DNA from 2 places in the Pseudomonas bambusae genome. Region 1 is predicted to be linked to the other one. Evidence: predicted binding sites of a transcription regulator. Region 1 holds the regulator's gene; the other holds the start of a gene.
What was found. Region 1 encodes sigma-54, which starts transcription at its own class of promoters, with help from an activator protein. Its sites were predicted from a motif close to ANTGGCATNNANNTTGCTNT; they were not measured.

Region 1 (4,235 bases):
GCCCGGCTTACCGTCGGGCTGTGTTTCAGGAATAACGGATCTGGCGAAGGTCGGCCAACCTTCATTCCCCTTCATCAAACTTGTTGTTGATCAGTTCGATCAAACCTTCCAGTGCGGCGTGTTCGTCGTCGCCTTCTGTCAGCAGGTGTATTTCGGTGCCTTTCCCTGCAGCCAGCATCATGACGGCCATGATGCTTTTACCATCGACCATGCTGTCCGGAGTGCGGCCCACGCGGATCTGGCAGGGGTACTTGCCGGCAACGCCGACGAATTTGGCGGCAGCGCGGGCATGCAGGCCCAGCTTGTTGATGATGGTGATTTGGTGAGCGGGCATCGCGTTGGGGGTCCTTAGCTTAGGTCGCGGTGGCGAACCTGAACATTCTTGAGCGATTGTTGCAGGACCTGACCCAAGCGTTCGGTCAGGTAGACGGAGCGGTGGTGTCCGCCGGTGCAGCCAATGGCAATGGTAACGTAGGCGCGGTTGCTGGCAGCGAAGCGCGGCAGCCACTTGGTCAGGTATGACGAGATGTCCTGGAACATCTCTTCGACATCGGGTTGCGCGGCCAGATAGTCCGCCACCGGCTGGTCGAGTCCCGATTGCTCACGCAGTTCGGGTTTCCAGTAGGGGTTGGGCAGGCAGCGCACGTCGAACACCAGATCCGCGTCCACGGGCATGCCGCGTTTGAAGCCAAAGGATTCAATGAGGAAAGCGGTGCCGGGTTCGGGTTTGTTCAGCAGACGCAGCTTCAACGTGTCGCGCAGCTGATAAAGGTTCAGGTGGGTCGTATCGATGGTCAGATCGGCCAGGTCGATGATCGGCCCCAGTAAGGTTTTTTCATCTCGAATCGCTTCGGCCAGCGAGCGCGTGGCATTGCTCAGCGGATGGCGGCGGCGCGTTTCAGAGAAGCGCTTGAGCAGTGTGGACTCTTCAGCGTCGAGGAACAGCACGTCGCACTGAATGTGGCGAGCGCGGACCTCTTCGAGCATTCGCGGAAAACGGGTCAGGTGGCTGGGCACGTTCCGGGCGTCGATAGAGACCGCTAACAACGGCTCAGCGAGTTCGGTATTGATCAGTGCGCGCTCGGCAAGCTCGGGGAGCAGGCCTGCCGGCAGGTTATCGACGCAGTAGAAACCGCTGTCTTCGAGAACATCGAGGGCCGTGCTCTTGCCGGAGCCGGAGCGACCGCTGACGATGATCATGCGCATGATCAGTGACCGTTCTGGACGTTGAGCACGACGTTGTAAAGCTCTTCGCTGCTCTTGGCACCACGCAGGCTGGCGCGCACGTCAGCGCGGTCAAGCATGCTGGCGATCTGACGCAGCAGTTCGAGGTGGGCGTCGGTGGCCGCTTCCGGGACGAGCAGCACGAACAGCAGATCCACAGGCGCGCCGTCGATGGCGTCGAAGTCCACCGGGCGTTCCAGGTGCAGCACCGCGCTCACAGGCGCCGTGCAGCCTTTCAGGCGGCAATGGGGGATCGCGATGCCGTTACCAAACCCGGTGGAGCCGAGTTTTTCACGGGCGATAAGGCTTTCGTAGACGGTTTGCCAGTCGAATTCGGGCACTTGTTGCCCGATCAGTTTGGCAATCTCTTCGAGAACGGCTTTTTTACTGCCGCCTGGCACGTTCACGAGGGAACGGCCAGGGGTCAGGATATTTTCAAGTCGGATCATGGATGGGGAGTGTCAGCGAGCTGCCGCACCTTTGAGGATGCTTTGCTGCTTTTCCTTATGCTTGAGCAATTGTCTGTCGAGCTTGTCAGTGAGCAGGTCGATCGCCGCGTACATGTCATCATGTTCGGCATTGGCAACGACCTCTCCACCGTGGATATGCAGGGTGGCCTCGATCTTCTGTTTGAGCTTCTCGACGGCCATCGTCACCTGCACGTTCGTAATCTTGTCAAAATGCCCTTCGAGCTTTTTCAGCTTCAGCTCGATGTATTCGCGCAGGGGCTTGGTCACTTCCAGTTGGTGTCCACTGATGTTGACTTGCATACAGCTTCTCCTTCGTTGCCAGTGCATTAAGAGGCAGGCTTGGTTGCCTGCCACTGGAACGCTGTGGCTTGTGACCTCTACATCAGTCGCTTGCGTTCGCTGGACGGCGCGATTCCTAAGGACTCGCGGTACTTGGCGACTGTGCGACGGGCCACTTGAATGCCTTGTGCCTCCAGTAAACCAGCGATCTTGCTGTCACTCAACGGCTTTTTCTGATTTTCCGCAGCAACCAGTTTTTTGATGATTGCGCGAATGGCAGTGGACGAGCATTCGCCGCCTTCGGAGGTGCTGACGTGGCTGGAAAAGAAATACTTCAGTTCGTAAATACCACGGGGTGTATGCATGAATTTCTGCGTGGTGACGCGTGAAATCGTCGATTCGTGCATGCCCACCGCCTCGGCGATGTCGTGCAGCACCAACGGCTTCATCGCCTCATCGCCATACTCCAGAAAGCCCCGCTGATGCTCGACGATTTGGGTCGCCACTTTCATCAGGGTTTCGTTACGGCTTTGCAGGCTTTTGATGAACCAGCGGGCTTCTTGCAACTGGTTGCGCATGAAGGTGTTGTCGGCGCTTGTGTCGGCGCGGCGCACGAAACCGGCGTATTGCGGATTCACCCGAAGGCGGGGAACGGCTTCCTGATTGAGTTCGACCAGCCAGCGCTCATTGTGCTTGCGCACGATGACATCTGGCACTACGTATTCGGCTTCGGTGGATTCGATCTGCGAGCCAGGGCGTGGGTTGAGGCTCTGGACCAGTTCGATGACCTGGCGCAGATCATCTTCCTTGATCTTCATGCGCCGCATCAGCTGCGCGTAGTCACGGCTGCCAAGCAGGTCGATGTAGTCGCTGACCAGTCGCTGGGCTTCGGCGAGCCATTTGGTCTTGGCCGGAAGCTGGCGCAGTTGCAGCAACAAGCACTCGCTAAGCGTGCGGGCGCCGACGCCAGCCGGCTCGAATTGCTGGATGCGGTGCAGCACGGCTTCGATTTCGTCCAGCTCGATGTCGAGTTCCGGGTCGAAGGCGTCCAGCAGCTCTTCCAGGGATTCGTCGAGGTAACCCTGATTGTTGATGCAGTCAATCAGCGTGACGGCGATCAAACGATCGGTATCCGACATCGGTGCCAGGTTCAGTTGCCAAAGCAGATGGCTTTGCAAGCTCTCGCCCGCCGACGTGCGCGTGGTGAAATCCCACTCGTCATCGTCATTGCTGGGCAGGCTGCTGGCGCTCGTCTGGTAGACATCCTCCCAGGCCGTATCGACGGGCAGTTCGTTGGGAATACGCTCGCTTTCGCTCCATTCGCCGTCTTCGAGATTGTCGACGGTGGGCGCGGATTCCTGGTAGGTCGGTTCCTGTACGTCAGGGTTGGGCTTTTGCTCGATATTGTCGGCCATGGGGTCGGCATTATCGAAATCGTCGCCTTCTTCCTGGCGCTCCAGCATCGGATTGGACTCCAGTGCCTCCTGAATTTCCTGTTGGAGATCCAGCGTCGACAGTTGGAGTAAGCGGATGGCCTGTTGCAGCTGCGGTGTCATCGTCAGCTGCTGGCCCATTCTCAAGACTAGCGAAGGTTTCATGGCAGGGGCTTAACACCTTATTCGCCGGCGCACATGGGCGCCATCCACTACTAGGGGCGCCGAGGCGCCAACTTAAGCAAATTATATGCCTGAACCCGGAGTGTTTGCCTAGGGTGTAATGACAATTTATGCGAGGTTGGCGATGAGGCGCATGCTGCGTTCGCCGACCAACCCCTTGCCATTGCGTGGTTTACAGGCGGAACTCGTGACCGAGATACACTTCCTTGACCAACTGGTTGGCCAGGATGGTTTCGGAATCGCCTTCTGCAATCAGTTGCCCATCGTTGACGATGTAAGCCGTTTCGCAGATGTCGAGTGTCTCACGGACGTTGTGGTCGGTGATCAGAACGCCGATACCCTTCGCCTTGAGATGGTAGATGATCTGCTTGATATCGCCCACGGAGATGGGGTCGACGCCCGCGAAGGGTTCGTCCAGCAGAATGAATTTCGGCGACGTCGCCAGTGCGCGTGCGATTTCCACTCGGCGGCGTTCGCCACCGGACAGGCTCATCCCGAGGTTGTCGCGGATGTGTGTGATATGGAATTCCTGCAGCAAGCTTTCCAGCTCTTTGCGGCGTCCTGCGCGATCGAGCTCCTTGCGGGTCTCGAGGATCGCCATGATGTTGTCCGACACCGACAGCTTGCGGAAGATCGACGCTTCCTG
Region 2 (4,235 bases), 3.2 Mb from region 1:
AGCGCAGAACCGGTAATGTTGCCCAGCGTACCCGATTCCGGCGCGCCGGTGACCGGGATGCCCGAAGCGTAGGTTTCACGCCACATGGTGCCGCCCGCCGGAGCCAGGCCCTGGACGTTGGCGAAGGTGGTCAGCGCCACTTGGCCGATCACTTTGGACTGGCCGTTGGTGTAGCTGGCGAACAGGTTGCCGGTGGAGTCAACACTCATGGCGCTGATCTGGCCGGTGTAGTTACCGTCCTGCTTCTTGGAGATCGGACCGCCCACAGCGTTGGTCTGGGTGGTCGCCAGCATATTCAGCTTCATCGTGGCATTGCCGGTGGCCTTGCTCTCTACCCACACCGTCTTACCGGTGCTGTCGAGCGTGCTCTGGCCTGGCTTCCAGCCGTTGATGACCAAGGTGTTGTCGGTCGCGTTCACCGTCACGTTGGGCCCGGACGTGGTAATGGGCAGGAGATTGCCGCTGCCGTCAAACGACAGCTTCGTGACGTCGGCGACTGGCGGGGTAGTTGCCGGGTTATCGATACTCCGACCATCGATCAGGCTGTACATGGTCCATTCGTTCGCAGCGTCTTTGCGGAAATACTGGGACAGGGTGTGCTCGTTACCCTGATCGTCGTAAATCGGCGTGCTGAACGTCGACGTGTAGGTGCTGGTGTCAGCCGGGTCGAACGCCGCGCCGGTGTTGATAAGCTGGGACGAATCAAGGTTGGACGCGATGGAAATCGCCGAGGTGGCCTTCGGCGCCATGTTCGAGTTGTCGATCTTGAGGTCGGTCAGCACGCCGGTCATGACGTTGCCGTTGCCGTCAGTGGCATAGCCCTGCAGACGGTTGCCGTTGTTGTCGATGATGTTGCCGGACGTATCGGTGTGGAAGTTGCCTGCACGGGTGTACAGCTTCTCACCGTTGTTGCTCATCATGAAGAAACCGTTGCCGTTGATGGCAAGGTCCAGGTCACGGCCGGTGCCGGTGGTCAGCGAACCCTGGGTGAACTGCTGGGTCACCGCTGCGGTACGCACGCCGCTGCCCACGTCGGTGCCACCGGAGGTGCCACGGATGGATTGCGCGTATTGGTCAGCGAATTCCGCACGGGAGGCCTTGAAGCCGACCGTGGCGACGTTGGCGATGTTGTTACCCGCCACGTCCAGACTTTTGTTCGCTGCGTAGAGCCCACTCAGACCGATATTGAAAGACATGTATCACTCCTGCGCCGTCGAGTCGGCTCTAGATTCCGATTTGTTGAACTTTGGTCAAGGCAATGTTGGTGCCGTTGGCCAGATTGAGAGTCAGCGGGCTGCCTGCCGTGCCCATGGTCACGCTGTTGACGGTCGCGGGCAGGTAGGTGGTCAGACCGGTGTTCTTGCCATCCAGCGAACCGGTCGCCTCGAAGCTGAAGTTGCCGGAAGGCACGGTTTCGCCCGCGTCGTTCTTGCCGTCCCACGTGAAGTTGGTGGTGCCGGCCTTCTGCTCGCCCAGATCCAGGGTGCGCACGACGGTGCCGGTGCTGTCCTTGATCTTGACGGAGGTGAGGGTACTGGTCGAAGGCAACACCGCCTGACCGGTCATGCCTTTGGTGGTGTCGACGGAGGTCGAGGTGCCGTCGATGATCACCGAGCGACCCACCAGAGACGACGCCTGCAACGCTTGCGACGACTGATACATGCCACCGATGGCATCGACGGAGGTGCTCAGGTTTTGCAGGCTTTCCACGCTGCTGAACTGCGCCAACTGAGCCACGAACTGGCTGTTGTCCTGCGGGTCCAGCGGGTTCTGGTTCTGCAGTTGCGTCACCAGCAGTTTCAGAAAGGAATCCTTGCCGAGCGTGCTCGCCCCGGTGGAAGAGTCGCCAACCTTGCCCGAGGTCGCCGTCTGCAGCGACTTGAGGTAGTCGCTCGATGTGTCGTTATTTACAGCCGTCATGGCGTTCGCCCCTTATCACTGACCGAGGGTCAGGACTTTTTGCATCATTGTTTTTGCGGTGTTCATGACTTCCGCGTTGGTCTGGAACGAACGGCTGGCCGAGATCATGTCTGCCATCTCGTTGACGACGTTGACGTTCGGGTAATACACGTAACCGTTCTTGTCAGCCGCCGGATGGTTGGGCTCGTAACGCGCTTCCAGGTTGGACGCGTCTTCGACGATGCCGGAAACCTGCACGCCGGTGCCCGCCTGGCCTTGATCTTCGAACAACGAAGCGCTGCCTCCCGACTCCTGCCCCTGAAACACGGTGGCAAACACCGGGTGACGGGCACGGTAGGTCTTGTCCATGCTGGACGAGACGGTTTCGGCGTTGGCGATGTTACTGGCCACGGTGTTCAGGCGAGTGTTCTGGGCACTCATGCCGCTACCGGCAATATTGAAAACACTGGATAGAGACATGAATTACTCTCCGCGCAGGGCTGAAACCAGCCCTTTGAACTTGCTGTTGAGCAGGGTGAAGCTGGCCTGGAAGCCAATGGCGTTTTCCGCGTAATTAGCGTTCTCGACCTGAGTGTCGACGGTGTTCTGGTCAAGCGACGGCTGCGACGGCGTGCGGTACAGCAGGCTCGCTTCGCCGGCGTCCATGCCACTGGCTTCGATGTGGTGGCTGTTGGTGGTGTTCAAGGCGAACGTGCCGTTCTTGGCCTTGTCACTCTCGGCCGCCAGCACCTTGGAAAAATCCAGGTCGCGCGCCTTGTAGTTAGGCGTGTCGGCGTTGGTGATGTTGTTGGCCAGCACTTCGGCACGTTGGGCGCGGAAGTTCAGCGCTTTCTCGTGAATGCCCAGTGCGTTTTCGAAGCTGATGCTCATGTCGGGAACCTTTATCGGTTGACCAGATGTTCGTGACAGAGAGATAGCAAGCGGCGTGCCACTTTCCAAAACACCCGTATTCATGGGGTTTCAAAGGACTTGCACCGTGGCAATGCCAGAAAAGCGGCAAGTGATTTCCGCTGTCGGGGAGGAAAGCGGCAAGCGGGGTGTCGTTTTTTTGCCGGTGGGGCGCGCTGTGAGTTCAACTGTAGGAGCGAATTCATGCGCGAAAGGCCCGCACAGGCGACATCTCTGTCGCCCTTCAATCTTTCGCGAATGAATCGCTCCTACAGGGAAATGGCGACAGGCCCCAAAAAAAAAACCCCGCCGAAGCAGGGTTTCAAGACCATCGCCCAACCCACCATCACTTGGCCTGGTAAATGATCCCCGGGCTGCACTGCACCATCTGGTAATGATCCGGCAAACCGTTCAATGCCTCCGACGCCCCGAGGAACAGATACCCGCCCGGCTTTAGCGTCGCATGAATGCGCAGCAGGATGTCCTTCTTCACCTCGGCGGAAAAGTAGATCAACACGTTCCGGCAAAACACGATGTCGAATTTACCCAGCGCCGCATAGCTGTCCAGCAGGTTGAACGAACGGAACTCGACCCGGCTTTTGATCGGCGTCTTGACGGTCCAGCGGCCGGGCGTTTTCTGATCGAAATAGCGTTGCAGGCGATCGGGCGAGAGCCCACGGCCAATCGCCAGGCTGTCGTACTCGCCCGTCTTGCAATTGTTCAACATGCTGCCCGACAGGTCCGTCGCGACGATCTGCGCACCGGCCTTCAATTGCCCCGGATTGCTGCGCTCGAACTCATCGATCGACATCGACAACGAGTACGGCTCCTGCCCCGACGAACAGGCCGCCGACCAGATGCGTGGACGCAAGCCAGGGCTGGCCTTGATCTGCTCCGGCAAGACCTTGCTCTTGAGCACCTCGAACGGATAGGTGTCGCGAAACCACAACGTTTCGTTGGTGGTCATCGCGTCCACCACCTGCTCACGCAAACCACTGCGGGGCTGGCTCTGGATACGCTGGATCAACTCACCCAGCGACTTGATGCCCTGCTGCTCCATCAGCTTGTTCAGGCGGCTGGACACCAGATACTGCTTATTTTCACCCAGCAAAATGCCACAGGCTTTTTCCAGGAAGACCCGGAACTGTTCAAAATCCAAATTACCTGTAGACATGCCGCCTCTCAAATCATGTGAACAGCCAGGAGGGAACGCCCCTCCTCAACTGATATCTGCCGCCTTGATACGCTCTACCACTCTAGCTGCCAGATCGTCCGGCCGGAACTTGGCCAGGAAATCATCGGCGCCCACCTTCTTCACCATCGCCTGGTTGAAGACGCCAGACAGCGAAGTATGCAAGATGATGTGCAGCTTCTGCATGCGCGGATCGTTGCGGATCTCGGCAGTCAAGGTGTAGCCGTCCATCTCC

Region 2: a site for sigma-54 is predicted at 2,834-2,853, ahead of flgB (flagellar basal body rod protein FlgB). Genes of this name have one in related genera too.

What each region holds. Positions count from the first base shown of each region.
Region 1 is NZ_CP151650.1:1,322,741-1,326,975, forward strand. It holds gene AAEO81_RS05970 (HPr family phosphocarrier protein) at 62-334, opposite strand; gene rapZ (RNase adapter RapZ) at 349-1,206, opposite strand; gene ptsN (PTS IIA-like nitrogen regulatory protein PtsN) at 1,209-1,673, opposite strand; gene raiA (ribosome-associated translation inhibitor RaiA) at 1,686-1,994, opposite strand; gene AAEO81_RS05990 (RNA polymerase factor sigma-54) at 2,072-3,571, opposite strand; gene lptB (LPS export ABC transporter ATP-binding protein) at 3,762-4,235, opposite strand, start outside.
Region 2 is NZ_CP151650.1:4,786,691-4,790,925, forward strand. It holds gene flgE (flagellar hook protein FlgE) at 1-1,196, opposite strand, end outside; gene flgD (flagellar hook assembly protein FlgD) at 1,225-1,920, opposite strand; gene flgC (flagellar basal body rod protein FlgC) at 1,936-2,379, opposite strand; gene flgB (flagellar basal body rod protein FlgB) at 2,383-2,790, opposite strand; gene cheR (protein-glutamate O-methyltransferase CheR) at 3,155-3,982, opposite strand; gene AAEO81_RS21850 (chemotaxis protein CheV) at 4,028-4,235, opposite strand, start outside.